2 regions of the Paenibacillus azoreducens genome follow, and region 2 is predicted to be linked to the other one. Evidence: riboswitches for the same ligand, from Rfam matches in the RefSeq annotation. Region 2 holds a riboswitch; the other holds the start of a gene.
What was found. A riboswitch is a leader RNA that binds a small molecule or an ion and turns the genes downstream of it on or off. The one in region 2 is predicted to bind magnesium.

Region 1 (15,161 bases), 340 kb from region 2:
CGTTATGGCGCGGGATGGGATCAACATGCTGGCCGCGATCAGCAGATCGCCCATCCTGCGGAATGCGGACGATGGGCATACGTTCCATCTCATCGATAAAGGACTCGCCATGGAGATCAGTTCAAGTTATATACGGGACGAGTTTAAAAGAGGCGGCGAGCCGAGATACCTGATGCCCGATCGCTGCTATGACTACATCCAAGCCAATCGACTATACAGATAAAGGGGAATGAGTGATCATGAGCACACAGGAACAAATCATGCAAGATTTGAATGTCAAACGAACCGTCGATCCGAAGGAGGAAATCCGGAAGCGGATTGATTTTCTTAAAGCCTATTGCAAAAAATCCGGAGCCAAAGGTTATGTCCTCGGAATAAGCGGGGGGCAGGATTCCACGCTTGCCGGACGTCTGTCGCAGCTGGCTGCGGAAGAGCTTCGGGCAGAGGGATACGACGCAACCTTTTATGCCGTCCGTTTGCCGTTTGGCGTTCAACAAGATGAAGACGATGCGCAGGAAGCTTTGGCTTTTATCAAGCCGGACCAGTCATTGGTTTTTAATATCGAAAGCTCGGTCAAAGCGCTGGCAAATACGTATCTTGATTCAACGGGAGAGACGCTCTCCGATTACCATAAAGGCAATGTGAAGGCCAGAATGCGGATGATCGCCCAATATGCCATCGCCGGGGAACGCCAATGCCTGGTTGTTGGAACGGATCATGCCGCCGAAGCCATTACAGGTTTCTTTACCAAATTCGGGGACGGCGGAGCGGATATCATTCCGCTTACCGGGTTGACCAAGGGACAAGGACGTGAGCTGCTGAAGGAATTAAACGCCGCACAGCGTCTGTATTTGAAAACGCCGACCGCAGATTTGCTCGATAATAAACCGCAGCAGGCGGATGAGACGGAATTAGGCATGAATTATAACGTCATCGACGAATATCTTGTTGGCGATCAAGTGAATCCGGAAGACCAGGAGAAAATTGAAAAACGTTATAAAAATACCCAACATAAACGCGAGCTTCCCGTGACGCCATTTGACGAGTGGTGGAAATAATTAAATAATTTTGAAAGTAATTTAAGAGCTGCTTTTTGGATGAGCTGCAATCTTCGGCATCATCCTTGAAGGCAGCTTTTTTCATTTTCTTCCCTGGTGTTGTCGTTTCCTAAGTTTACCTGCTGCGTGCTTACACAAACTTCTTGACGCTACCACAGTTGATCATGTGATCAGGAAAATGTTGCGAAAGTGCATCTTTTTCAGGCATTTTATAGCGTGAAATGGAAAATTATTGCGAAAGTGCATCAATTTGACTATGAATCGTCTGTTTAAGCCTAAAAGCTGGGGAAAAGATGCACTTTTGCAAGCTTTCTAGCCATCATTGCCTGGAACGATAAAATAGCTGCACTTTTGCAACTTTTCAGATGGAACAGCCCGTCATTTTTGTATGTAGGATTTTGCTAAATCCAAAAAGCGAATTCAAGAATCCATTTCATAAGCGGTCTGTCTTCTGTGAAAGTACGTCGATAGACGTTTTTCTTATGGTTGATCACTTTGCCCGAGAAAGGATGTATTTTCGCAACTTTTTATACTAGAGATGGAATTTTATCGTCTTTAAAGTTAACTGCAATTCTTTCATGTTTGCTTTGGTCTGTTATACGAGCTTCATGGACTGTATTTTGCCTAGTACCTTGCAATGCACAGTACTATGTGATATTATAATAGCGAAAGGAGGGGACAGTTGCATGGAAATGACGGAGTGGACCTCTCAGGTTCGCAGGGGCATATTAGAGTTTTGCATCCTGCAGCTTATCGGCCGGGAGCCTAGATACGGATATGAACTGGTGACCCTGCTCGACCAATGGGAGCCGCTTTCTGTAACGGAAGGAACACTGTACCCGCTTTTGCGCAGGCTGCTAAAAGACAAATACATAGAATCGTTTTGGAAGGAATCAGAGTCCGGACCGCCGAGAAAGTATTACTGTCTCACCAATTCCGGACGCTCATTGATGGATATGATGTCGGTAGAATGGAATAAAATCAGCAGCAGCGTCAATCAAATTCAATTATTTGAGGGAGAGAAGTTATGATCAGCTCATATGGAAGGGATTATCTAGAGAAATTAAACAAATATTTGGAGAAGCTGCCGGATGAAGAAAGGTTGGATGCCGTCATGGAAATCGAAAGCCACATCGCAGAGGGTATAGCCAATGGTCAGCCGGAAAGGGTTATCCTTGCCCGTCTTGGCGATCCCCGCAAGTTGGCAAGGGCATACCGGAGCGAACATATGAATGGACTAAAGGGAGTCAAATCGATTAAAGAACTGTTCACGATCATTGGTTTTTATTGCACTACCGGGCTGCTGAGCGTCATGGTGATTCCAGTGCTGGCAACCGTCGCTTATGGTTTCGGATTTTGCGCGATTTTGATCGGAATTGCCGGTGTCTTACGTACATTGGGCGTACCCTGGATCAATATGATGATCGCACCGGGCATGGAAGTGCCGAGGGAATTCAGCATGGTATTTGCTCTGGTTGTGGGGGCGATTATCGGAGGTATCGCATACTTTTCCTGGGTAGGTTTGAAAAAATACCTTGCGTTTTTGTCCGAGCGATACAAACAGGCCTTGCCCGGCAATCAATCGCTAAATGGTTAACAGTAAAAAAGGAACAAGATGAAGCCTCCGTCCAGGGTATGGGAAGGAGGCTTTAATCGTTCATCGGGAAGACCGGAACAAACAATCACCTTTACGCTTTGTTTTGTTCTAGGCGATAACCGCCATGAAATACAGGTCCGACATATTCGTTGAACGGATATCCGTTGCGAATCGCCGCCGATACGAAATCTTTCGCTTTGGCAACAGCTTCACGGACAGATAAACCGTTAGCCAAACCGCCTGCAATGGCTGCGGCAAATGTACAACCCGCACCGTGGTTATGGGCAGGCTCGATCTTTGCGGATTCAAGCACCGTAAAGTCTGTACCGTCAAAAAATACGTCAATCGCCTGCTCGCCGTCCAAGGCTTTCCCGCCTTTGACGACGACATTTTGGGCACCAAGCTCATGAATTCGGCGGGCAGCTTCCTTCATATCCTCGATAGATGCAAGCTTGCCAAGACCGGAAAGCACCCCTGCTTCAAACAGGTTAGGCGTAATGACGGTTGCCAGCGGAAGAAGCAAGTCGCGGATTGCTTCGGCACTTTCAGGATTAAGCACTTCATCTTCGCCTTTGCAGACCATGACCGGATCGATCACGACGTTGGTCTGCTTGTTGTCTTTGATCGCTTGTTCCGCTACGCGAACGATATCCACGCTGCCGAGCATCCCGGTTTTCATCGCATCGACAGGGCCGCCTGCGAAAACCGTCTTGAGCTGTTCCGCAACAAGCGCGGCGTCAACCGGATACACGTTGTGATGCCAGCCGTTGTCCGGATCCATCGTGACAATAGTGGTTAAAGCGCTGAAGCCGTATGTACCATACTCCTCAAAAGTTTTGAGGTCGGCTTGAATGCCCGCTCCTCCACTCGAGTCGCTGCCTGCAATCGTTAAGGTCTTGATGATTTTAGACACATTCATTTCCTCTTTTCCTGCAATAAGATATATAACACATAAATCGAGTTGATTATATCAAAAAACGACAATCAGGTGAATCAAAAAGAGTTCCCTATATCTCCGTCGGAATCAAACGAGCAGACTTGCCATCTCACTTTTCAACGGCTTTTGAATTCAGGTTCACTCCATTTGGTAGAAGCAGATTCGGCTCCCACCGGATTCTCCATACTTTCCTGTCTCCGCTATTTTCCTGAATAAGTATAAGTTTATCATTTTCCTGCAGTTCTCCGGCAACAGTGTGCACCTCAGCGGTATAGTCTACCGAATAATCCGATGTTGATTCCATATAAATCGGTGTTCCGGCGTTAATTTCAATGTGGGAGACGCCCATGCCTACGAACGCGGATTTATATTTTTGTACGAATTGTTCGCGGGTCATACCGGATTGCTCCAATGATTCGATGGACATCAGGTTATACAGCCGATCAAAATCCTGATCCTTCAAATGCAGAAAATAATTCTCGACGACCGCCTCCGGCTTTTCTTCCAGACGATCAAAAAAATATACATACATGGCAAGTACGCTCGCAGCCAAAACCGACATCAGACCGTACATTATCGTTTGAGTTCGCTTCACTGTTAAAACCTCGCTTTGAAAAATCTTTCACAGACTGATAGTATATGTTGGAGAGAAAACTTTACTCTTTGACTATAAAACCTGCCTGAAGGGCAAACAATGGAGCAAATCTGATGATTTTATCATTATTGATAACAGGATAAGGAAAGTGGGAGATTGAATTTGCCGGAAATCATAAAAGTTATCGTAGATACTGCCGGCCAGAAAGGCCATGGTTCGTTTCTTTACCTGGAGCCGGGCAAGCGGATTACGATTGGCAGACACGCAGGCGCGGGACAGGATGTTTTGACTATTTATAACCAGCTCGTATCCAAACGGCACTGCTGCATTTACCGCATACATAACGAACTTTATGTGGAGGACTTGGGCAGCAAAAACGGTACCGAACTTAACGGCCAGCGTCTGATTCCGCATCAAAAATATCCGCTGACAACCGAAGACCGGCTGACACTTGTGAGCGGGCTTGTCGGATTGCAGTTGGAAAGCGAAAGCGACTTCGAAGAGACGCGGGAATACAAGATTTCGGAGCTCCTCGACCGTGAGGTGCAGCTGCATGATCATCTGCAAAGCATTCAGGTGGGGCGTGAACATGTGACATTATCAAAAAAGGAATATCAGCTTTTTAAGCTGCTGCACAGCCGCCTGGACCATTTTGTGACCAAAGAGGAAATCATGCAGTATGTGTGGCCTGAACGCTGCATTGAAGATGCCGAGCTGGTCGGAGTCGATGAAGTGAATTCGCTGATTTACCGGACCAACAAAAAATTAGAATTCGGCTTTGTCATCAAGTCCGTCTATAAAAAAGGCGTATACATGAAAAGAGAAGAAAGCGCCTCTGAGCCGCAGATGCATATGCTTCAAAAATAAAAAAGAGCCGCAGGTTTGCGGCTAAGGATTACCGGGAAACCCGTTCTTGCCATAAGAATCGGGTTTTTCTTGTGAAAAGAAAACCATACGCTATGCGTATGGTTCAGGAGAGCTTCAAGCGATGTATCAAAAAAAATTCCTCCCAATGTTACAATAAATTTGGTTCGCCAACCGAATTTATCGAACATAAGGAGGAATACAGATGACATCTGATGTGAACAGTTTAGCACATACAAAATGGAATTGTAAGTATCACATTGTGTTTGCCCCAAAGTATAGACGCCAGGTGATCTATGGGAAGTTAAAACAAGATATCGGAAAAATATTGAGGCAATTATGCGAAAGAAAAAACGTAGAAATCATTGAAGCAGAGGCGTGCAAGGATCATATTCACATGTTAGTGAGTGTTCCACCCAAGTTAAGCGTGTCCGCATTTATCGGATATTTAAAAGGGAAAAGTAGCTTAATGATATTTGATCGACATGCGCATTTAAAGTATCGGTATGGAAATCGGAAATTTTGGTGCAAAGGTTTTTACGTGGATACCGTCGGAAGGAACAAGAAAGTAATTGAAGAGTATATCCGAAATCAATTACAGGAAGATATCGTCGCGGAACAGATAACGATGATGGAATACATTGATCCATTTACAGGAGAAGAAACCAAAGAGAATCGAAAGAAGAAGAAATAGAAGAGCCCCTTTAGGGGTAGCCGGAAAAGTAGTGCAGTTGGCGAATCATTCTATGCCCTTTAAGGGCTGGCCAGTACCAAAGGCTTTCAGCCGCAGAGCAAACCACCCGTTATACGGGTGGTTTTGATTTTTCATTTCAACGACTTATGAGTACTTCTCCTTCAGAAAGGCAATCGAGAATATTTTTACTTCAAATGGGAAAATTACCAATAATAATTCGGAAAGACAGGCGATTTCTCATGAATAAACCATCTCAGACGCTTTTTCCCCGTTTAGATCAAAATATAGGATTCGTGCAAAATGCTTTGTTTCATTCCCATGATATGAAGGTTCGATATTTCCCGTTCGAAGAGACACCGGCGGCGTTAGTGTATTTGGAATCTCTTGTCGATCCGATGTTAATCGAGCGGAATATCATCACCCCCATCAGCTTCGGCAAAGGCAAAAGTATTACCGAGCTTATAACGACGCTCCAGATGGAGGAAATCCAGGAACTGAACAAAGCAATTGAGGGACTTCTGCAGGGGAACTGCTTGTATATTATCGAGGGCGAGGATAAGCTCTATACTCTCAAAACACCGTCACAATATAACAGAAACATATCCGAACCGGATAACGAAGGGATCATTCGCGGCCCACATTACGGTTTTATTGAAAATTTGACCGTAAACCTGCACTTGCTCCGGCAGCAGAATAATGTGCCCGAACTAACGGTACGGTATTACAGTGTCGGCAATACAGTCCCAAGACAGATTGCGATGGTCTATATGCAGGGGCTCTCAGATCCCGAGTTGGTTAAGAAGGTTGAAAAAAGGCTTACCGATATTTCAATTGACACCTGCATGTCAACCGGGTTTATTCAGGAATTGATGGAGGATAATCCCTATACGATCTTCCCGCAGCATTTGAATACGGAACGTCCTGACCATACAAGCTCTTACCTGCTTGATGGGCATGTCGTTTTAATGCTGGATGGCGATCCGACCGCTCTCGTCGTCCCGGCTTGTTTCTTTACATTCTACCAAACGCCGGATGATTACAACAACCGATGGATGATCGCCTCCTTTGTGAGATTTATTAGGCTTATCAGCTTTATCACGGCGTCTTTGCTGCCTGCGATCTATATCGCGGTCGTTTCTTTCCACTCAAACGTGCTTCCAATTCAATTGTTTTTTACGGTCCAAGGTACGTTAACCCGGATTCCATACCCGCCGCTGGTGGAAGCTTTATTTTTGGAGCTGATTTTCGAGCTTCTGCGGGAGGCAGGGCTTCGTCTGCCCAGCCGCGTCGGCCAGACAATCGGGATCGTTGGAGGTTTGGTCATTGGAGACGCGATCGTCAAGGCGGGACTCGTATCTTTCACGATGACGATTGTCGTAGCATTAACGGCCATATCTTCGTTCCTTATTCCGTCCATTGAGATGAGCTCGGCGATTCGAATGGTCAGATTCCCGCTAATGGTCGCATCGGCATTGTTCGGTTTTATCGGAATATCGTTTGGATTGGCCATGTTGTTTATTCATCTGTGCAAACTTGAATCCTTCGGCAAGCCGTATATTTATCCGATCGCCCCGTTAAGGATCGGGGGGTTCAAAGATACGTTCCTGCGCTTTCCGATCTGGAGTATTCGCAAAAAAAAGCAGGGATCTGAAAAAAATAACTGATGGACCGATCATGATGAAGGGAGGGCCCTCATGGTTCAAGCAAAAAAGATATCACTCAGGCAGCTGTTTTTATTTATGATACAAGCCCAAATCGGAGTGGGGGTTCTCTCGTTGCCTTTCAAACTTGCCGAAAGCGCGAGGGGCGGCGAAGGCATCACAGTCTTAGTAACGGGGGTCATCACCCAAATCATTATCTTTATATTTTGGACGCTGCTCAAGAAATTTCCCGGGCTTAATCTGTTTCAAATCTGTCTCCGGCTCTGCGGTCCATTCATTGGCAATCTGGCCATCGCCTGCTACATTGGATATTTTACCTTGCTTGGGGCCAACGTTATGCTTAGCGCAGTAGAAATACTGGAGCGCTGGATGATGGAGGCTACTCCGAAATGGGTTTTACTGTTGTTGTTTGCCATCGCGACATTGTACCTGGCGAAGGAAAAGCTGACCGTGCTGGCCCGGTTTTTTACCTTGTCGTCCATGTTGTTCATTCCTCTGTTCATATTTGTAAGTTATGGCTTAACGCAACCCCATCCCGAGTACATGTTTCCGCTTTTCGAGGCAGGTATCTGGAATATTCTGAAAGCAACGAAAGATGCGACGATTTCCATGTACGGATTTGAGATCATTCTTATCATTTTTCCGTTGATTGACGCTTCGGACAAAAAGAAGCTGTTCGTGGTAAGCATGTCGAATCTGTTCGTCACGCTTTTTTACACATTTGTCGTCGTTACATGCCTTATGGTTTTTAATCCCGGTCAGCTTCGGGTCATCCCTGAACCCGTCATCTATTTGGTCAAGTCGCTTAACTTTTATGTCGTAGATCGTGCGGACGTGCTGTTTCTTCCGATTTGGTCGATCACGATTGTGTGCTCGATCGCCAGTTATACGTATGCCGCTTCCGTGGGCCTGACTCAATTGTTTAAACAGCAAGATCACCGTTTGTTTACGCCATACGTCAAAATAGCGATGTATATCATCGCTCTGATTCCGGTCACTCCAATTGCAATCCGCCTTCTGGATACGATCGCGGAATATGCAGCTTATCTGTTTATTGGCATGATTCCGCTGGTATTGATGATCGGCTCGCTTTTTGTCAGAAGGAAAGAAGGAGGAACCGTATGAAACGGCCAAACGCTGCACTGTCGATGATCATTGTGATTGCCATGCTGACGGGGTGTTGGGACCGCGAATATTTGAAGGATTTGAATCTTGCCTACAGCATAGGCTTTGATCTTACGAAGGACCATAAAATAAAGGAAACGGTCGAGCTGATCATTCCCCCTGAATCAGAGCAGACCGCCACCAAAAATGAAATCCATAGCGGTGTTGGGCTTACTTCGCGGGGCGCCAGCAACGAAATACGGAGCCGGGTCCGGGGCAATATGCGTGTTCTCAAAAACGGGATTCAACTGATTAGCAAAAGTTTGGCCCTTGATGGCATCATGGCTCCAATGGACGTGAATTTCAGAGATCCCGGCAACCCGATCGCCAATGTGCGTATGGTTGTTACCGAACATGAAGCAGGCGAAATCATTAATCAAAAAAAAGTCGGCGTGCTTAAAATAGGGGATTTTCTTACGCAAAAAATCAATAGTTTGGAAAAAATGAGCCTTTTTTATCCGCCGGAGACGGTGGATTCGGTGTACAGAGCCTTATTGGATCCGGGACAGGATTTCGCGCTTCCTTACATCACCAAGAAAGGGGAAGAGATCATTGCCAAAGGCGTGGCTTTATTCCATGATCAGTTTTACAGCGGCTCGCTGAATACGGATGAATCCATCGTTCTTGTATTGCTTAAAGGGCGCAGGGGAGACAGTGCACGCTTAACCAAAAAAATCGATATCAATCCTTCCGATTCGACTCACGGCGAAATCAGCTTTAATGTCGGCAAGAAAAAGATCAAACGGAAATTTAAGGTGTACGTATCCAAAAACGGAGACGTGCATGTCAACTTGAGCATTAAACTCAAAGCCATTGTCGAGGAATATACCGGGGCAACCCCGCTGAATGATAAGGCAATTTCGAGGGTGAATAAGGAACTGTCCGACATTCTGACAAAAGAAGCCCAAGATGTAATACGGAAGATCCAGAAGGCGAACTGTGATATATTTGGCGTGGGCAGACATCTGATCGCATATCATAATCATGTATGGAAGCAAAAAAATTGGGCGAAAGATTACCGCGACGTTCAATTTCATACGAAAGTCCAAGTTTCCGTCATTAGTACGGGCGTTATCCAGTAGTCTACAGGAGATGTGGGAGATCCCCGCGGACCGGCATTAGAAAGCGTCTAACGACATACTCTTGAAGAAGACAGACCGCATTTAGCGGATGTTTTTGACCGCACCCGGAACATTCCGGGCAGCGGTCATTTTCAAATTTTACAGCCAATCTCCGAACTTGCGGATATACAATTTTTTCACGACTTGAGTCATCAGACAGTAGCCTAGCAGTATCGCGATCAACCATGGAAAATATGCCAGCGGCAGCGGCTGCAATCCCACGCTCGTTCCGAGCGGCGAGAACGGGATGCAGATGCCGATTGCCATAATCAGACTGGTCAGCATAACGACAGGGGTGCTGGCCGTGCTTTGAATAAACGGAATTTTCTCCGTGCGAATCATGTGAACGATCAGCGTCTGTGACAGCAATCCTTCAATAAACCAGCCTGACTGGAACAGCCCCTGTGAATCCATGGAATTGGCCGAGAAAATATACCACATCAAGGCGAAAGTAGCGATATCGAAAATCGAGCTGATTGGCCCGATGAACAGCATAAAGCGGCGGACGGATCTGGCGTCCCATTTTTTCGGCGTGCTTAGATATTCTTTATCCATCCGGTCCCATGGAATCGAAAGCTGTGAAATATCATACAGCAGGTTCTGAATGAGCAGATGAATCGAAAGCATAGGCAGAAAAGGGAGAAAAGCGCTGGCGACGAGCACGCTGAACATATTGCCGAAATTCGAACTTGCCGTCATTTTGATATATTTGATCATGTTGCCGAAAATCTTGCGGCCTTCCATAACGCCTTTTTCGAGTACCATCAAACTCTTCTCGAGCAAAATGATATCCGCGGATTCCTTGGAAATATCCACCGCCGTGTCAACGGAAATGCCAACATCGGCTTCTTTGAGCGAAATCGCGTCATTGATGCCGTCGCCCATAAATCCGACCGTATGGCCATTGCTCTTAAGCGCGCGGACGATTCTCGCTTTTTGCATCGGGTTCACTTTGGCGAAGACGTGGAATCTCTCGGCCGCATCGGCCAGCTGCTTATCGCTTAACGCTTCGATGTCGTTTCCAAGTATCATCTGATTGGCGCTTATGCCGACATCCCTGCACACTTTCAAGGTAACTGCCGCATTATCACCCGTTATGATTTTAACGTTTACGCCAATTTCCTTTAATGCGCGGATGGCTTCCTTGGCCGTATCTTTTGGCGGGTCGAGAAAACCGATATAACCGGCAAGCACAAGATCTTGTTCATCCGAGACGCCGTAATGATCTTGGTGATCCGTCAACTGCTTCACGGCGACAGCGATGACGCGTAGACCGTCCGCATTCATTTTGTTCACTAGACCCAAGGCTTCTTCCGAAATATCAGATGTCATGGGTGCGATTTGTCCGTTATCCTCGACATGGGAGCAGATGCTGATCATTTCTTCGATGGCGCCTTTGCAGATAAGCAAATGTGAGCCATCCTGCTGCTTCAGGATGACGGACATTCGGCGCCGGTTGAAATCGAACGGAATTTCATCGATCTTGCTGTACTTTTTATCGGCCCTGCGCAGCGTATCCGAAGAAGCGGCTTGTTCCAAAACGGCGACATCCAGCAGGTTTTTTAGTCCTGTTTGATAGAAGCTGTTCAAATAAGCCAGAGTCAAAGCACGTTCATGATCACGGCCATGAATATCGAAGCTTTTATGCAGCACGATTTTGTCCTGTGTTAATGTTCCGGTTTTGTCTGTACATAAAATATCCATTGCCCCTAAGTTTTGAATGGCGCTAAGACGTTTGACCACCACTTTGTCACGGGCCATGCTGGCTGCGCCTTTGGCGAGATTGCCGGCGACGATAACCGGCAGCATTTCCGGCGTAAGACCAACGGCAACGGAAAGACCGAAGAGCAGGGCGTCCCACCAATCCCCCTTGGTGAAGCCGTTGATCAAGAAGATGATTGGAACCATGATCAGCATGAAACGGATCAGCAGAAACGTAATGCTCTTAACGCCCTTGTCGAAGCTGGTCAATGGCGGTTTGGAGAGGAGCGTGCTGGCCATCGATCCGAAGTAGGTATTTGCTCCGGTCGAAAGAGCTACACCCGTAGCCGACCCGCTGATGATGTTGGTTCCCATATAACATACGTTGCTCAGTTCAAGCGCATTGGCAGGTTTCGTATGCAAACGTCTCCGGCTCATTTGCTGGATCCCGCGCGGCAATGTGTCCATTTTTTCTACGGGCATGGCTTCTCCGGTTAATGCCGATTCCCCAACATGAAGATCCTTAGAGGATATGAGGCGCATGTCTGCCGGAACCATGTCTCCCGCAGACAGATGGATGATATCGCCGGGCACGAGCAGTTCCATATCGATTTCCTTTTTTTCCGTGATCCCATTGGGATTGCGGCGGCTTACCGTCGCCGTTGCTTTGACCATCGCTTTGAGCTTCTCGGCGGTCCGGGCCGAGCGATACTCTTGCGTAAATGTGATGATGGTGCTGACGGCAACCATGGTTGAGATAATCGATACGGCTTCAATATCATGATCGACGACATATGAGAAAACCGCAAGCGACAGCAAAATAAGAATAAACGGATTTTTGAAGCTGGAAAGAAGCTGGATATACCAGGCCGGCGTTTTTTCGTGGGCGATTTCGTTTTTGCCGTGCTGGAGCAGTCTCTTTTTTGCTTCCGTTTCGCTCAGTCCTTCCGGGCTTGAGGCCAGATCATCCATCAGATCTTCCTCGAATGTGATCGATGCCTGGATCAGACGTTCGGCGATTTCTTTGTTGAATTTTTCAATGTTTTTTTTAGGTTTCATCATGGGTAATACCTCCCGGTTCGGCAAAACTTCACTTGTGATAGCTGCCTGATTCATTTTGCATTAAAGTGAAGTGAAGTGGACGCAAAAAACGCTCTCCCCGCAACCAGAGAGAGCGTTTCGTCCGAACCGTAGGCAAAGGGCGGGCATGTCAAATAAGCATACTTAAATACAGCCCGATTGGTAGGCTAGAATCGAAAGTATGGGGAACATGCATGAGCGAAAGCATACGGCGCTCTCTCTGTATAGTTACAGGAATCAGATTTTTCGAAAATATACTATGACTCGGTCCACTATCCATTGAACATGTTCCCCCCTTTATGATTACAACTAAAAAATCCCCCCGAAAGACCTGGAGGGATCGAATAAACGCGCACACAAAAAACATTGACGTTTTCCCCCTGGTCGAGTTTTGGCACTATACAACGTAAAGAGATGCTTTCATCTCTTAGCCACTTTATGAAAAGCCTTAATCCGGCAATCCCTGTTCTACCCATGGGCATCTTTCGATATTTCTGGGCAGTGGCCTGTGTTTATATAGGAGCCTCACCTAACGAGGACTATTAAATTACTTCGCAAGCTTAATCCTAATTTTGAATCTTGTCAAGTGTAAATTGCATTTATTTCGGAAAGCTTGCCATGTCTTACTACCCATTTTCAATATATGCCGGACGAATTGGGAACGTACCGGGGATATTCGTTGATATTTTGCAGTATCATGCTTATCGGCTTTGAATGTTCAGTTCGGAGCGCGTGGAATCCCATTTTACGTCAAAGCCCATTTCTTTGAGCAGGGAAGCGGGGATCATAGTTGCACCGTTCTCCGTGTAAACAGGCATGGGCAAAGTAATACTCCTTCCATTCATTTCAGCTTCAGTTTGTGATGACTTGAAAGCCACAGTGACTTGCTTATATTTGAGACAATACGTGCTTCCGTATGCGGAAGAGGTGACTACAAGATCGGCATCAAGCGCTTTTGCAATGTCTTTAACCGGTATGCTGACTAGATTCTTATCCATGATGGCGGGAAAAGAGGAAACGAGCAAATTGCCGTTGACTTTTACTGTAACCGGCGTTCTGACCTTTTCGGGTAAATACACCATCCCATCGGTTTTGTTTTGTGGCACGCCGACCTCATACCATTTATTCCCTCCCCAGCCCCACACTTGCCCGGTGGAATCAATCGCCAAGCTGTGGTATTCTCCGGCGGCAATGGAGTTGATTCCTCTCAAGCCGTTAACTTTCCCTTCCTTACCTGCAGGTTTCTTCCCATATGTCCATACATCGCCCCGTGTGGTAAGCAGTACGGCATAGCCGTCCGCAGCCTGGATTTGCTTTACCTTTAGTTCTGGAAATATTTTGGAAGGTTTGGCAGATAGTTTCAAGACCGATGAAGACATGTCGAGTGTGCATTTCCAGGCCGTTCCGGCGGCATCAATTCCATACATTTGACCGTTAGAGGCAGTGGAGATCTGTTTAAATGCCGGAATGCCGGCAAGTCGGGCAGGAGGTGATAATTTCAACTTGTTATCTTCGAATTTATTGGAAAAAATCCAGAGAACACCTGCCGAATCAAGAGCATAAACCTTATTATCAGCGACACTGATGCTTGTAATCTTCGCTAATCCTTGCACTCTCACCGGCGTGCCGGGCTCGTATGTTTCTTGATTTCGTGTCCATGCCCATACTGTACCATCACGTTTCAAGGCATAGTTAACGCTCCCCATAGCCGAAACCTGGGAAACATCCGTTAAAGCGGGAATTTGGCGGGGGGTTTGCGTTTCTGTAGAACTATCAGATTTTTTTCCCCATTCCCACACGGTTCCGTCTTGCTTCACCGCAAGCTGGTAACCGGAGCCGCTGGTTGCAATCGATACAATGTCTGTGAGATGGTTCAATCGTACAGGGGCGCTTATGCTTGCGACTGCTGCATCCGGCAGGCCAAGTTCACCAAGGAGGTTGCGTCCCCATGTCCATACGCTTCCGTCTGCCCTCAATCCGACAGAATAGTAAGTGCCGGCTGTTACTTGAATAAATGCGGTTCCGGCAGTGGATTGACGAATGGAAGCGGATGCTGCCGATCCCGAAGAAGTAACGGAAGAATCTGCAGAAGTAGTGGAAAAAACATCATTAACAGGCAGAGCACCTGCTGCGGATAAGGAAGTTCCTCCTGCAAATATTGCCAAACCGGCAATCAAAACCGCAGCTGAGCGATGTCTAATAGCTGTAGAAGAATTATAATATTTGTGCATGTCCAAGTCCTCCCGAAAACCATATATTGGTTCATTGATGTCGTTTCAAATTACATAGACGGTTTTGCTTGCTAAAAGTTACTGAGGTTTATAAAAAAAGACTTACGTTACAAATTTCATATTCTCTGAGTGAACCGGCATGGGACTCACAATAAACCTCTGAAACTTCTCAACAAATCTCTAAAACTATACCCTGTTTCGGTAGAGAATGACTCAGAGCTACCTGAAAGTAACTATTAGACCAATAATCCGGGCGAACCCGGACCAATGGTTATTCAACTTTTTCCTGTTATTTTAGCACAAATAATGTATGGATATTTCTTACCCGCCCAAAAAAGTTTCTCTGAGCAAACCGCCTTGGCTGTGATACAATAGATAAGTTGATTTTGGAGAAGCATGACCGTGATTGGGGAGGAAGGCATCATACATGAAACGAACGCCATTTATTGCTGTTGAAG
Region 2 (15,161 bases):
CTGTTGGCAATCATGGGGGCATCCATTGTGACGCTCCTTCCAAGGGTGCTTCCGCTCGTGGTACTTAGCCGGATCCAATTACCCGATTGGACCATGCGATGGCTAAATTATGTCCCCGTTGCCGTAATGGCTGCATTGATTGGACAAGAATTATTCATGGCGGATGGGAAAGTTGATTTTATTAAAAAATATATTGAGATCTTAGCGGCTATACCGACATTTGCGACAGCTATACTTACGCGAAGTTTATTAGGAACGGTTGTAGTAGGTATCCTTTCGATTATCGTTCTGCGTTTTGTGCTTTAATACTCCTCATTCGTTTATTGGCTGCGGAGGTTTCCCTGCTGGCGGCCTCATATTCATCAGACAACTTTTTAAGTTAAAAGGCGATATAGTCTTCTTACAAATCATAGGACTATATCGCCTTGTTTGTGTTCAAAAGGATGTTGAATTTACGCCAGGCCTTTCCCTTATAACCATTCGTTGAATTTGCGGATGTACCATTTTTTCACCAACTGCGTTAACACGCAATAAGATAACAGCGTTGCTGCAAGCCAAGGGAAGTAAGAGAGCGGGAGTGGTTCCAAACCAATGCTTGACCCAAAGCCGCTAAAAGGAAGATAGATGCCGATTGTCATAATCAAACTCGTCAACAGGACGACAGGAGCACTTGCCGTGCTTTGAATAAACGGTATTTTTTCGGTACGTATCATGTGTACGATGAGCGTTTGCGAGAGCAGACCTTCAATGAACCACCCGGATTGGAACAAAGTTTGGTGATCGACCGAATTCGCCGAGAAAATATACCACATTAAAGCATACGTCGTGATATCAAAAATCGAACTGATCGGCCCGATGAAGATCATAAATCTGCTAACGGATTTGGCATTCCATTTTTGCGGTTTTTGCAAATATTCTTTATCCATCTTATCCCAAGGTATGGAGAGCTGCGAAATATCGTAAAACAGATTTTGAATGAGCAGATGAATCGGAAGCATGGGAAGGAACGGAATAAACGCGCTTGCGATCAATACGCTAAATACATTGCCAAAGTTGGAACTTGCGGTCATTTTGATGTATTTAATCATATTGCCGAACGTGATGCGCCCCTGAACGACGCCTTGTTCCAAGACCATCAGGCTCTTTTCCAAAAGAATAATGTCAGCCGACTCCTTAGCAATATCCACGGCTGTATCAACGGATATGCCGACATCCGCCTCTTTCAAGGAAACCGCATCATTGATTCCATCACCCATAAAACCAACGGTATGTCCCTTAGTCTTCAGCACTTTAACGATTCTTGCTTTTTGCAGCGGATTGACTTTTGCAAAAACCGTCGTTTTTTCCGCAATTTCAGCCAATTGTTCATCTGTTAAAGCATCAATGGAACTGCCAAGTAAAATATCATTAACCTTAATCCCGACATCCTTGCATACTTTACGGGTAACCGCAGCGTTATCGCCTGTAATGACCTTGATGTCGACGCCGTTTTCCTTCAGCGCCCGGATCGCCATTTTTGCGGTTTCCTTAGGAGGGTCTAGAAAAGCAAGATACCCGACAAGGATAAGATCATGTTCATCTTTCACACCGTAAGCTTCATCCCGGGCTTCCGTTTCTTTGATGGCAACCGCAAGAACGCGCAAGCCGTCGTTGTTCAAATGGTTGACAAGGAGTTGGACTTTTTCGGTGTAATCCGCCGTAAGGGGGATGATACGTCCGTTGACAGACACATGTGAACAGATGCCGAGAACCTCTTCCATGGCTCCTTTGCAAATCAGTGTATGGCCATTACCTATTTTTTCAAGAACGACAGACATTCGTCTGCGGTTGAAATCAAAAGGAATCTCATCTATTTTCGTATACTTTGTCTCAACTCCTGAGACGTGGTTCAGGTCGGCATACTCCAGTACGGCCACATCCAACAGGTTTTTGAGCCCGGTCTGGTGATAACTGTTCAAATACGCATATTCCAGCACCTTGTTGTCTTCTTTGCCTTGAACATTAAGATGTTTTTCCAAAATGATTTTATCCTGAGTCAAGGTTCCGGTTTTATCCGTACATAAAATATCCATGGCTCCAAAGTTCTGAATGGCATTCAGGCGTTTGACGACAACCTTGTTTCGGGCCATGGTCGCCGCACCTTTAGCCAGATTTCCGGCTACAACCACAGGCAGCATTTCCGGCGTCAGACCGACAGCGACCGATAAACCGAATAGAAGGGCTTCCCACCAATCTCCCTTCGTAAATCCATTAACTAGGAAAATAATCGGAACCATGATGAGCATGAAGCGGATCAATACGAAAGTTATGCTCTTGACTCCTTTGTCAAAGCTGGTAAGAGGGGGGTTCCCAATGAGCGTACTAGCCATCGAACCGAAATACGTATCGGCTCCGGTGGAAACGACGACCGCTGTAGCTGAACCGCTGATAACGTTTGTACCCATATAACACATATTGTTTAGTTCCAGGGCATTTATTGGTTTATTCTGCTTCGCGCCTGCCAAATCCAATACGCCGCGAGGAAGAGTGTCCATTTTCTCAACGGGCATCGCTTCTCCTGTGAGAGCCGATTCTCCAACATGCAAGTCCTTCGATGAGATGATTCTTGCATCAGCTGGAACCATGTCACCGGCTGAGAGGTGGATGATATCTCCCGGTACCAGAAGTTCCATGTCGATTTCTTTTTGCTCCGATTGACGGCTTACGGTTGACGTTGTTTTAACCATCGCCTTGAGTTTTTCCGCCGTTCGTGCCGAACGGAATTCTTGTGTGAACGTGATCATAACGCTGATGGTAACCATGGTCGTAATGATGACAACCGCTTCGATATCATCGTCCATAAAGTAGGAGAATCCGGCTAAAAAAAGCAAGATCAGTATGAACGGATTTTTGAAGCAGGAGAGCAGTTGAATGTACCAAGCCGGCGGTTTATCATGGGCAATTTGATTTTTTCCGTGTTTTTCAAGCCTTTTCTTTGCTTCGTTTTCGCTAAGACCTTGAGGGCTGGTCTTTAAATCCTTCATCACATTCTCTTCCGGGGTTACGGATGCTTGAATGAGACGCTCAGCGATTTCTTGTGTCACTTTTTCTTTATCTTTTGTTGATGTTTTCATTTGTCCATCCTCCTTAACACAGGTTCAAAATTAAAACCTGCTTTCACGATTTCATTCAGTTCAAGGCACAAAAAAAGCTCTCCCTGTTAGCCAGAGAGAGCGTGCTGAACTGTTTTCTTTTCACTCACAGATCAAATGCGCATACTTAAATAAACCTCCGCTTGGTTTCTTTTTTTGGGAAGTAAAGTATGGACAAGATTGGAGAGTGAAGAAGTTTCGGTTCTCCCTCTGAATTAGGTCTTGATTATTTTGACACGATCGATAACTCGGACTACCGTCCATAATGTAATTCCCCCCTTTACAAAATAAAAAATCCCTCTAGTTCTCCTAGAGGGACAAAAAAGCGCACGAAAAAAACTTCGTTTCCCCCTAGTCGAGTTTTGGCACTATATAACGTAAAGAGAATAATGATTCCCTTAGCCACATTATGAAAAGCCTTAATCCGGCAATCCCTGTTCAACCCATGGGCATCTTTCGATATTTCTGGGCAGTGGCCTATGTTTATATAGGAGCCTCACCTAACGAGGACATATTCAATTCCTCTGCCATCTTATGTCTTGTTTTTGGCTTTGTCAAGAGGAAAATGGATTGCACCATTGACGAAATGGTTAGCAGCAACAGCCGTTAAAATAAAAAAATTGCTTATTGACAAAGGGGATTTTTGTCACTATGATGAGTTGGTAATTGAATATGAACCTCGTTAGGTGAGGCTCCTGCATGGAGAAATGCTGCTGCCCAGAAACGTCGACAGACGCCAATGGGTCAACAGAAACCATCGACATAAGGTGGTTTTTAATGTAGCTGGACATAAGTTCCTATGCCATGCAGTGCTAAAACTCAACGAATGGAGGTCACCGTTATTGTTGTTTTCAGTGCACCCTATTTGTTGAGGGTGCTTTTTTTGTGCTTTGAAACGTGTGGCAGGGAGGGATACAAATGGTCCTGGAATTTGAAATGATGTTGAAGCTTACTTTGGCTTTATTATTTGGACTGCTTATTGGGGTAGACAGACAAATTAAACAGAAACAGCTTGGAATGCGACCGAGCATGGTCATTTGCATTGCCAGCTGTTTAATCACGATTGTATCGATCGAGGCATTCGGGAAATTTGCCGGCGCCAACCATCCGAATATGGATCCGATGCGTTTGGCAGCGCAGATTGTAAGCGGAGTCGGGTTCATCGGAGCAGGAGTCATTCTGCGAAGAAGCAATGAGGTTATTTCCGGATTAACTTCCGCAGCTCTGATATGGTCAGCATCGGCACTTGGAATTACGATCGGAGCTGGGTTTTACGCGGAAGCCATATTCGGAGTTACTCTTCTCATTGTGGCAGTGAATGTTATTCCTCTGCTGATTAGATTCTTTGGACCTGAGAACCTCAGCCGGCATGATGTGGCGCTTAAGATTGTGGTTGAGCGGAATTATAGAATGACCGAATTGATTAAAATGATTGAACGCAAAGGGCAAAACGAAGAAACCAAAAAAGGCGAATACAAAATTCGGTATATGAAGTTAAAAGATCTCGATACGAACTGCCAGCTTATTGATTTGACGCTTTCTGTACCTGACACCCAATACACAACGGAAATCTATTATTACATCAAAAAAATCGATCATGTACAAAGCGTAGAGGTTGAACAGTTATAAACCGAAACGAAATAACTAAAGGAGAGTTGGAAGATGATCAAACTGAATCAATACGAATATAAAGAAGAGTATACCTACTATATGCTGCAAGCATTAAGAGAAGGAGATAAAGAGGTTTTCCGCAAAGATTTTTTGAATCTGCATCCGACGGATCAGACGGAATTTTTTCTGAGTTTGGATGATAACAGACGTTTACGAATTTATTCTTTTTTACATCCAACCGAGTTTAGTGAAATATTCAGCGAGCTGAATCCGGATATGCAGAAAAAGATTATCGTTGAGCTCGACCGGAAATATGCGATAGATATGCTAAATGAGCTGCCATCTGATGATGCGGCTGATTTTTTCGGTCTGCTCACGCACAAGGAAGCCGATTTTTTCCTCACTCGCATGGAAAAAGACGCCTTTCTTTAACCGCAGGAATCCATATTTTTTGCAGTTGACTTTGCCCTAAGGGCAAGGTGTACGGTTGATATTGAATAAAGTGATTAGAGCACTAGTCCCTAAAAATATGAAGAATGGAGGTGACCTTTTGCTATCGATTGGAGAATTCTCAAAGATATGCGGAGTATCTACAAAAACGCTTCGCTATTATGCTGAGATTGGATTGATTAATCCTGATGAAATAAACCCTGAAAACGGTTATAGATATTATTCCATCAGGCAGCTAAAAAAGATGCTCTTCATCAACCGTTTGAAATCCTATCATTTTTCCCTGGAAGAAATCAAAACCATTATGGAATGGGAAGACGATCAGTCAGAAGAGAAGCTTGGTATTGTCCTTAATCGCAAAAGAAGGGAGATACAGGAAAAGCTAAATGCTTTTGAATATACTCTAAAACAAATGAGTAATGATATTTTAAATCTAGAGAAGGGCATACCCATTATGTCATACCTTGGCGATATAGAAGTACAACTTGTTGAGATCCAGCCAATGAATATTCTATATATGCGTCAGATGATGACTAGCGATGACTATGCTCTAGGATATGGAACGTATTTTGGCAGGCTCTATGAAAAGGCCGCTACTGAAAAACTCACTTTGCTCGGTACGCCAATGACCATTTATCACAGCCCTGAGTATAATCCTGCCGGCAACGATACGGAATTTGCCATCCCGATCAAAGAGCCTGTAAAGGGAACAAGAGATTTGCCTGGCGGGCTTTGTGCGAAGTCCGTTTTAAAGGGGCCGTATTCAGAATTGACATCGGTATATGCCAAGCTGAGGGAATGGGTAGAAAATGAAGGGTATAAATTGGTGAGCTCACCATATGAAGTATATGTAACTGATCCCAATCAAGCGAGCGCAGCCGAGGGTATGATTACCGAGGTGTATTTTCCCGTTAAGAAAAAATAGCTCAATACTCCATTTTCCTTTTGAACTGGGTAGACAAAACAGAAAAATGTATTGAGAGAGGTGTCTATAATGCAAAGAGATTACTGGCCAACTATAGAATGGCGCGACACAGACCCGAAAAGCTTGGGAATGGACCCTGAAAAGCTATCAGAGCTTGAACCTGTGATAAAATCCGAGTACAGCAATATAAATGGTATTGTTATCGTGAGAGATGGATTCATTGCTTATGAAAAATATTTTAATGGCTGCGGTCCGGATGACGCGCATCATGTAGCATCTGTAACGAAAAGTATCATGTCCGCCCTTATTGGCATTGCCGTAGATACGGGATACATTAAAAATGTGGATCAGAAGGTGCTGGATTTTTTTCCCGAATACGTTCCCGATGCAGCCGATCGGCAAAAACAAGAAATCACGATACGCCATCTTCTCACGATGACTGCTCCTTATCCATTTGCTGACTGGCAAGAACCGCTGGACAAATTGTGCATGCAGCCCGACTGGGTAAAATATACGCTGGATATGCTTGGCCAAAAAGGAACTATTGGAGATTTCAAATATTCAACAGCAGGGGCGCATCTACTTTCAGCCATCATCACTCGCAGCACAGGAAAAAGTGCCCGTGAGTTTGCCAACGAACGATTATTTAAACCGATCGGCATGAAAGAAATCCCGGATTTTGAAATGAAATCATTTGGGTTTGACGATTTATTCGGAAAAAACGTGAAAGGATGGGTTAAAGACCCAAACCATAATTCCACAGGTGGATGGGGACTTACGCTCAGCCCACGTGATATGGGACGTTTTGGATTTCTATATATGAACCGTGGCATTTGGGACAATCATCAGGTTATTTCGGAGACATGGATCGATGAGTCAACAACGATGACTCCCAACAATTACGGTTACCTATGGTGGCTGCGCGAAGAGGACGGAATTTTTGCATACGTGGCACTGGGAGATGGCGGTAATGTCATTTGCTGCATTCCAAACAAAGATCTGGTCATAGCCATTGCGTCAGAATTCATCATGAATCCCAAAGATCGATGGACATTGATTAAGGAATATATTTTCCCGGCTATTATGGACTAAGTATATGATCGCCCAAGTCAACACCCGGCCAACGAAGGCTGGGTTTCTCCATTACTGGCTATCGAAACAGGTCAAATTTTATGGAACAGAGCGGGATATACTGAAAATGAATTTAACCTTATGTAGTACTTGAAAATCAATATGACTACATCGCTGCGTGAATGAATTCGTCTAGTGGAATGGAATTGCAGCCTCTGGACAATTAAACTATAATAAAAAATAATTGATTCATCACTAATAAAATAAGAAAGTGAAGGCAGATAAATTATGTCCAAGCATGAAACGTCATCCGTCAATCGCAAAGAAGAAATCATTTCAGCGGCGATCGAAATTTTTGCTGAAATTGGATATTACCGTGCCACTACGGCGCAGGTAGCGGAAAGAGCCAAAATTTCACAACCTTATATTTTCAAATTTTTCCCGACGAAGGAAGCTTTATTAGTTGCTGCCTTAGGAGCATCTTGGGGTAGAATCGTTCAATCATTCCTACGGGTTGTGGACTCTCGGCCCATGCAATTAGAGTCTGCGTTAATCGAAGCCTATGAAAAGATATTGGCGGATCGTTCCAATGAAATGCTTCTGCAAATGCAGGCCCAGACCATTCAGTCAGAGGTCATCCGGGAGGAGATGCAAAAAGGATTCCGAACGGTTCGCGAGCTTGTACTGGAAGCTTTTCGAAATGCTGCGATTCCGCATCCGGAAGAGCGCACTTTGTTGTTTTTGGCAAGAGGAATGTTATGTAATATTTCCATGGCGCTGGATATGCCGGAATTAATGGAAAGTTAGGCAAATGACGAACGAACCGTATTTTCAAATTAGTTATTGACTAATCACTAACAGGGTAATAAAATGATAACAAATAGTGATTGATCAATCACTAACTAAACAAATCGGATGGAGATGATTTTCTTGCAAACAGCAATCGTATTAGGGGCAACCGGTGGAACAGGTGCAGTTATCACAGAAGAATTGATCAGGAGGGGAGTGGCTACCATTGCGTTTGGACGTTCCCGGTCGAAATTAGAACGGCTTGCCGCGCAGCTCGGTAGTCCGAAACATCTGACATTATTTACAGGCGATGCTTACCGGCCTCAGGACATTGCGGCGGCAGCTGAAGGGGCTGATGTTCTATTCCATTGCGCGAATGTGCCTTACAATGAGATGGTTGATAAGCTTATTCCTCTGGGAGAATCGGTGATGGAAGCGGCCGACCAGCGTAGATTGAAAATTGTAGCGGTAGATGGCATTTATCCTTATGGAAGAAGACAGATGGAGAAAGTAACCGAAGAACACCCTAAACAACCACATACGAGAAAAGGACAGACACGGCTTGCTTTTGAGCAGATGATATTTGATGATCGTTGGGGTCATGTACAAAGAATGATCGTCCGGTTGCCGGATTATTATGGCCCTACGGCCAATGAAGCATCTTATCTCGGGGCGACGCTTGCAGCGATCGCAGCAGGGAAACCGGCATTTTTTATCGGTAATATGAAAGTTCCCCGGGAGTATGTGTATTTGCCTGACGCAGCGAAAATGATTGTTGAACTTGCGAGCCGAAACGACACTTACGGCCAAAATTGGAACATCCCGGGAGCAGGGATTATATCAGGTCGGGAAATTGTACGCCTTGCACGGAAAGCAAGCGGGATAACGAAACCCGTTGTTCCACTCGGAAAAATGAGCTTGTCATTGCTGGGCATGTTCAATCCTGTCATGAAGGAAATTGTTGAAATGCTGTATTTAACTGAAGAACCGTTGACATTAAGCGGAGAGAAGTATAAACGGAGAATCGGCCCGATCCCAGCAACCGATTTTGAGAAGGGTATTACCGAAACGATCCATACTTTGATGAACCGCGGGTAATCAATTGCATGTATGTGATTGACTAATCACTAACAAAATAGTTTGAACAGAAATAATTTTAAGGAATGTCAGGATTCGCAGAGCCATTAAACATTTGCGTGCTGCTAAAAGCGGTATACAGAGTGTAATTAAAAGGCTGTCGATTTCTCGACAGCCCGGGCAGAATTACTTCTGCTGATCTTGTAATTTCAAATGTAAAATGGGATAAGGACGGCCTGCTCCATCCGTCAAGTCCTCACCGGTTATTACGAAACCGCTTTTCAAATAAAACCTTGTCGCATTCTCATTTTGCTTATTCACGTCAACGGATGTGATCCCAAAGTCATCGATGCATGATTGCATGATTTGTTTCCCATACCCTTTGCCAATTTTATCGGCATCGAGAAACAACGCTTCCAAGTGATTGTCATTGATAGCGGTAAAACCAATGATAGAGTCATCGGTGTACCAGAGACGTACATCAAGATGAGGAAAATACGTAGGTAATTCTTTTTTGATTTCCTCTTTATCCTTGAAACTCAAAAAATGATGAGTGGCCATTACCGATCTTTCCCAAAGTTTTATAATCATATCATAGTCACTAACGGTTGCTTTTCTGTTTTGGATCATTTTGTTCTGCTCCTTTTTTTTAATTTATCACGCTCCTTCCACCGCTTTTTTGTAGATGGTTATCGTATATCTCCAATTGATATATGACTTCATGCTTCCCACTCTTTTCGGTATTATATTAATCGATTTGCGGTCAAACAGATTTCAATTTACTTACTTAGAATATCATGTTTTGGATAGATGAACCACCCAATTGGCTTATCCCTGCGCCGTTTATCCTCTACGTCCTTTTGCAATGGCCGCTTCGGCTGCCTCCATCACGATTTCTCCCAATGTTGGATGGGCGTGGATCGTAAGGGCAATGTCCTCCAAGGTAGCGCTCATTTCGATGGCTAGTGCCAGCTCGGCAATGAGATTGGATGCTTCTGACCCAACGATTTGGGCGCCGATGATTCGCTCGGTTTCTTTCTCCGCCACGATTTTCACGAAACCTTCGCTGGCCCGCAGCGCCAAAGCCCTGCCGTTGATGCCGTAAGAAGCTCTTCCTGTCACGACTTCCATACCACGTGCCCTGGCTTCCGTCTCGCTCAACCCGGCACTCGCTACTTCAGGATCGGAAAAGACCACAAGCGGCAATACCTTATAATCCACTTTTGCATGGCGATGAGTCAGCGCGTCTGCCGCTACCTTTGCTTCATAGGAAGCTTTGTGGGCTAGGGCGGGACCGGCTACGATATCTCCAATGGCGAAGATGTGGGGGATGTTGGTCCGGCATTGTTCATCCACGGGGATTAGCCCGCGATCCGTTAGCTGGATGCCTATACGTTCAAGCCCTAAATTTCCATCCGTATTCGGACGACGCCCAACGGTGACAAGCACGAATTGTGCCGTGACATGGCGCTCATTTCCGTTTTCTTTGAAATGAACGGTAACCTGATCTTGAAGATGCTCCACCCGATCGGCCAGCGCGCCGGTATAGATGTCAACATGGTTTTCTTCCAACTTCTTTACAACCGGCCGGGTCATATCGGCTTCAAATCCGGGAAGGATCTGATCGGCGCCTTCCAAAATCGTCACCTTGGATCCGAATCTGGCGAATGTCTGTCCCAACTCGATGCCGATGTACCCGCCGCCGATGACAATGAGGCTTTCCGGCACCTGATTTAAATCGAGCGCCTCTGTAGAAGAAAGGATTCTTCCTCCATAAGGGAAAGCCCTCAATTCGATCGGACGGGAACCGGTAGCGATAATGCAATGCTCAAACCGGATATGGATTTCCGAATCCATGTTATCGACAATCGCTTTATGATCATTGATAAAACGCGCTTCACCATGAAATACGGTAATATTTTTGTTTTTTAACAGGAATCCCACGCCGTTTGATTGTTTATTGACGATAGCATTTTTAAAAGATTGAACTTCCTCAAAATTGATGTTCGATTGGCCTCTGATTTCAAAGCGATGAGCTTCGGAGATCAACGCCTTGGACGGAATGCACCCGACGTTGGTGCAAACGCCCCCGATCCGATTCCGTTCCACGACTGCCACGTGCAGCCCGGCATCCGCAGCTCTTTTTGCGGCGGTGTATCCGCCCGGACCGGAACCGATGACCAATACATCCACTTGTCTTGCTTCGTTTTCAACTTTCATGACATTCACCTGCTTTGATCGAAATTTTGATTTAAATGAAATTCCTGCTCTTTTGTTTGACAGAAGGGTGGATTCCTTTGTAAAATGAATGAGACGGGTCTGTACCATTACTCAGGATTATCATACAGACAGATCTGTACAGTGTCAATGGGTTTAATCAGAAGGGATAGGTCAGAGATGAACATGAAGAAGAAAGAAACAGCCAAAGAGCGGATATTGCGTACGGCAACCGAGTTGTTTTACAAGGAGGGTGTGAGAGCCGTCGGAATCGACCGGATCATTGAGGAATCCGGCGTGGCAAAAGCAAGCTTTTACCGGAGTTTTGCCACAAAGGACGATCTTGTCGTGGCCTATTTGGAGAAGTATTACCACGCTTTCATGAAACCTTTCGAAGAGGCGGAGCAGCGGCATCCTAAATCACCGCTTGACCAACTGTATGAGGTGATAGAAAGTCTGAGCTCCAGAATAGAGCAGCCGGGTTACCGCGGGTGTCCGTTTTTGAATACGGCGGTGGAATTTCCCGATGAAAACCATCTGAGCCATGAGCCTGTCGTGACCTATCACCGGGAGATGCGCCGCCGTTTGAAGGAAATCGCTGAACGCGCAGGAGCAAAAGATCCAGATGCGCTTTCTGCCCAACTGCTGATGCTGTTTAACGGAGCCTTGATGTCGGCGTATCTGGAACGGGCTTCATATATCCCTGATCATTTTCGAAATGCCGCAAAGCTTATGATTGAACAGCAAACATAAGTAATCATAACCCAATCGAAACTGCGGAAGGCAAAACGGTAGGGCATTATTTTTTGTTCTCTCCGCAACAGGCAAGAAATGATGTGAGATTTCGAAGCTTGTTTGGTAAAAAGCCAGCTCATCCTAATAGGATAAACTGGCTTTTTATGTCTATTTTGACCGAACGTTGATAGTGATTTATCTTGAGCTCGAATCCCCTATATAAATCTCATTCAGCAGTGGATCGCCCCATCGTTCTGATCATGATCGAAGGAATAACCAGCAGCAGTATGATGGAGCCGTAAAGGCCAATAGTGTAGCTGGTAACGTAAGTGTATCCGAATCCCTGATGAAAAAGGGAGGAGATGAGATGAATCAACATATTCGTAAAACAAAAGGCGTAGCTCCGAATCATCCAGTTCCGGTGGCGGGCGATCCGTTTCTTTTTGATTTGGACAAGTGCGGTGATGGTTATAATCAGCCATATGATATTCAGCGCATTGAAACCCATACTGGTTATTTTTCCTCCGGTGGCATAAGGCGCCATGTATCCAGAGGTCAGCACGACGAGAAATACGGACACTAAATAAACATATCCGTTTATACGATGAAATTTACGGTTTTTATTAAAAATACGATTTGAAAAGTTGAGAAGCCCTGCAGCCATGGCGATGCAGGCAAATGCAACATGAATATACATCATGTTAAGCCATACCGGGAGGTTAAGTTCGCGCTTAAGGCCGGTTTTATGGCTTAAAAATCCCTCGGCTCCGGGATGAATCAAATAGTTTTCTACCAAAGCGTACAGGATAAATAGAATGGTTACACAAGCCAAAAGTGCATATAACGTTTTTCGTTTTAACATGTGATCCAAAACCCCCGCGGATTCATAAGTATTTTGTTATGCGATAATGAGTTAAGAAACCCGCTTGCCTGTTAATTTGGATGCCGGTAGTACTCCGGCTTTGGCAACTCCGGTCATATGATCTCCGTCCGCAACCACTTCGAATTTCAAATTTAACCGCAGCGGTTTCGTGATTCGCAGCGACCAGGCAAGCTTGTCGTCCTGAAGGACGGGATTCATGAACTTGACCGTTTCGTCCCCTTGCGTAGCCGTTCCTTGGATTATACCATCTTTTGTTGAAATTGAGAGCTTGACCTCCAGTTTCCCGACCGGCGTTGCGATTGTCGCATCCCAGTCCCCATCGAAAACGGACCCATGTGTGACTTCGTTATGTGAAGCGCCGCAGCTCATCGCCGCTTGGTTCGCCACGATGCCAGATTCGTCGTCCGTCCATTCCTTATAATTGCCAGGCGCCATTCCTTTTTCCCGCCAAACCGTTCCCCTCCGTTCAAACTCGAACAACCGCTCTACCGCGTGTGCGATACGAGGTCCAAGCTCACGTTCCAACAAATACAAAGCCACATCCAGTCCAGAAGTTACGCCCCCGCCGGTAACCAGGTTGCCGTCATCCACTACGCGTGCAGGGACGGGGACAGCCCCGGTTGCTCCCAGTAAATCCATGCCCATATGATGGGTTACCGCCGGTCTGCCTTCCAACAGCCCTCCCATAGCCAACAACAAGGAACCGCCGCATACCGCGGCTACGATGACTTCTTTTTGCCCGAGAGCCTGCTCCATCAGCCCGGTTAATTCTGTATTCACTGCTTTGCTTAAAATAACCGGGATCGAATCGGGACCGTCTCCATCGACGTTACCGGAAGCGCCAGGCACGAGAATGATCCCCGCCCGCTGCGGATTCAACTTTCCGCTTGCTTCGATTTTTAACCCGTTGATGCCGCTGACCACGGATCTAGGCCCTTCGGCGGTGACGAATTCCACGCTTAATGCGTTTTTGGCACTCATTGCTGCGGCGCAGAAAACTTCATATGGTGCAATAGCATCCAGAAGGTCGAAGCCATCAAAAAGAACGATTTGAACCGTTAACATAAATAAATCCTCCCTTATTAAAATCGTTACGGCAAATAAACCTATGCCGGTCGTGTTCTCCGCGATTTTTGCCGGCTGTTCGCAAATAGAATCGTAACTACGCAATTAGATCGTAACAAACGAATATCTCAAATAAAGCTATAAAAAGGTCACAAAACAATCACGAAATATCACAAAACATTTGAATGCGTCAGTTCATGCAGAAAAAATGATAAACTAGGGTGCAAAGGTGGGATCTTTATGAGCGCAGTAAATACGATATTGGTTGTAGACGATGACCAAAGCATCGTCGAACTGTTAAGAGATTTTTTAGAGAACGAACATTTCAGCGTGATTACCGCATGCGACACTACTCAAGCATGGGCCTTGTTTCAGGCGAGTACAATTCATTGCATTGTTTTGGACATTATGATGCCGGGTCAAAACGGTTTTGAGTTGTGTCGCAGGATTCGGGCGGAGAGCAACGTTCCGATTCTTTTCTTGAGCGCTCGCAGCGATGATGTGGACAAGATACGGGGGCTGACGCTCGGTGGCGATGATTATATCGTCAAAACAGCTTCGCCTGGAGAAATTGTTGCCAGAGTAAAAGCCGTATTGCGGCGTTCCGCTTCCCAGCAGCATATCGAGGGAAGGATTTTGGATTATGGCCGTATCAAAATAAACCTTTCCGCAAGAGAAGTGACAGTGGATGGAAGGAACATCATTCTTACACCAAAGGAATATGAGTTGCTGCGGTTATTTGCCGAAAATCCAAGACATGTTTTTTCATATGAACAATTACTTGCAAAATTCTGGGATGGGGTGGGCGACAGGCATACCATTCGGGTCCATCTCAGCCGGCTACGCGAGAAAATCGAATCCGATCCGAATCAACCGCAATGCCTTGTCAACGTATGGGGAGTAGGGTATCGCTTCGAGGGAGAATAAAAATGAGAACACTTCGAATTCGCACGTTTATTATGCTTTGTTTCTTCTTCATCACTTTAGTTCCGTGGATCTTTTTTGTTACAGCCCATTTCATAGAAACAAAAACGCTTAGCTTAGCAAAAAACCAGCCGCAAAATGAGATTCTGCAAGGGAAATTGACCGAGACGATTCATCTGATCGAAGAGGGGGCGGCCCAATGGAGGGATGCAAATTGGCAGAACCAATTGCATACCCAATTGCGGCAAGCGAAGATGGATGCGGTAATTCTATCATCGTCCGG

Region 1: linked by a shared signal. The riboswitch ahead of mgtA (magnesium-translocating P-type ATPase) and the one ahead of mgtA (magnesium-translocating P-type ATPase) in region 2 are both predicted to bind magnesium.

The regions. Positions count from the first base shown of each region.
Region 1 covers NZ_AP025343.1:4,150,824-4,165,984, reverse strand. Annotated here, with positions in the region: gene nadD (nicotinate (nicotinamide) nucleotide adenylyltransferase) at 1-223, shown strand, start outside; gene nadE (ammonia-dependent NAD(+) synthetase) at 240-1,058, shown strand; gene L6442_RS18360 (PadR family transcriptional regulator) at 1,745-2,089, shown strand; gene L6442_RS18355 (DUF1700 domain-containing protein) at 2,086-2,655, shown strand; gene pdxK (pyridoxine/pyridoxal/pyridoxamine kinase) at 2,747-3,574, opposite strand; gene L6442_RS18345 (NTF2-like N-terminal transpeptidase domain-containing protein) at 3,702-4,187, opposite strand; gene L6442_RS18340 (FHA domain-containing protein) at 4,350-5,054, shown strand; gene tnpA (IS200/IS605 family transposase) at 5,257-5,745, shown strand; gene L6442_RS18330 (spore germination protein) at 5,985-7,409, shown strand; gene L6442_RS18325 (GerAB/ArcD/ProY family transporter) at 7,440-8,531, shown strand; gene L6442_RS18320 (Ger(x)C family spore germination protein) at 8,528-9,652, shown strand; gene mgtA (magnesium-translocating P-type ATPase) at 9,791-12,454, opposite strand; M-box (ykoK) riboswitch at 12,843-13,016, opposite strand; gene L6442_RS18310 (stalk domain-containing protein) at 13,174-14,703, opposite strand; gene L6442_RS18305 (deoxynucleoside kinase) at 15,131-15,161, shown strand, end outside.
Region 2 covers NZ_AP025343.1:3,812,423-3,827,583, reverse strand. Annotated here, with positions in the region: gene L6442_RS16810 (AzlD domain-containing protein) at 1-306, shown strand, start outside; gene mgtA (magnesium-translocating P-type ATPase) at 471-3,113, opposite strand; M-box (ykoK) riboswitch at 3,473-3,646, opposite strand; M-box (ykoK) riboswitch at 3,803-3,970, shown strand; gene L6442_RS16800 (MgtC/SapB family protein) at 4,050-4,760, shown strand; gene L6442_RS16795 (magnesium transporter) at 4,794-5,174, shown strand; gene L6442_RS16790 (MerR family transcriptional regulator) at 5,293-6,117, shown strand; gene L6442_RS16785 (serine hydrolase domain-containing protein) at 6,187-7,209, shown strand; gene L6442_RS16780 (TetR/AcrR family transcriptional regulator) at 7,477-7,995, shown strand; gene L6442_RS16775 (SDR family NAD(P)-dependent oxidoreductase) at 8,104-9,075, shown strand; gene L6442_RS16770 (GNAT family N-acetyltransferase) at 9,241-9,684, opposite strand; gene lpdA (dihydrolipoyl dehydrogenase) at 9,898-11,274, opposite strand; gene L6442_RS16760 (TetR/AcrR family transcriptional regulator) at 11,452-12,024, shown strand; gene L6442_RS16755 (DUF2306 domain-containing protein) at 12,233-12,868, opposite strand; gene L6442_RS16750 (DJ-1/PfpI family protein) at 12,920-13,954, opposite strand; gene L6442_RS16745 (response regulator transcription factor) at 14,195-14,881, shown strand; gene L6442_RS16740 (sensor histidine kinase) at 14,884-15,161, shown strand, end outside.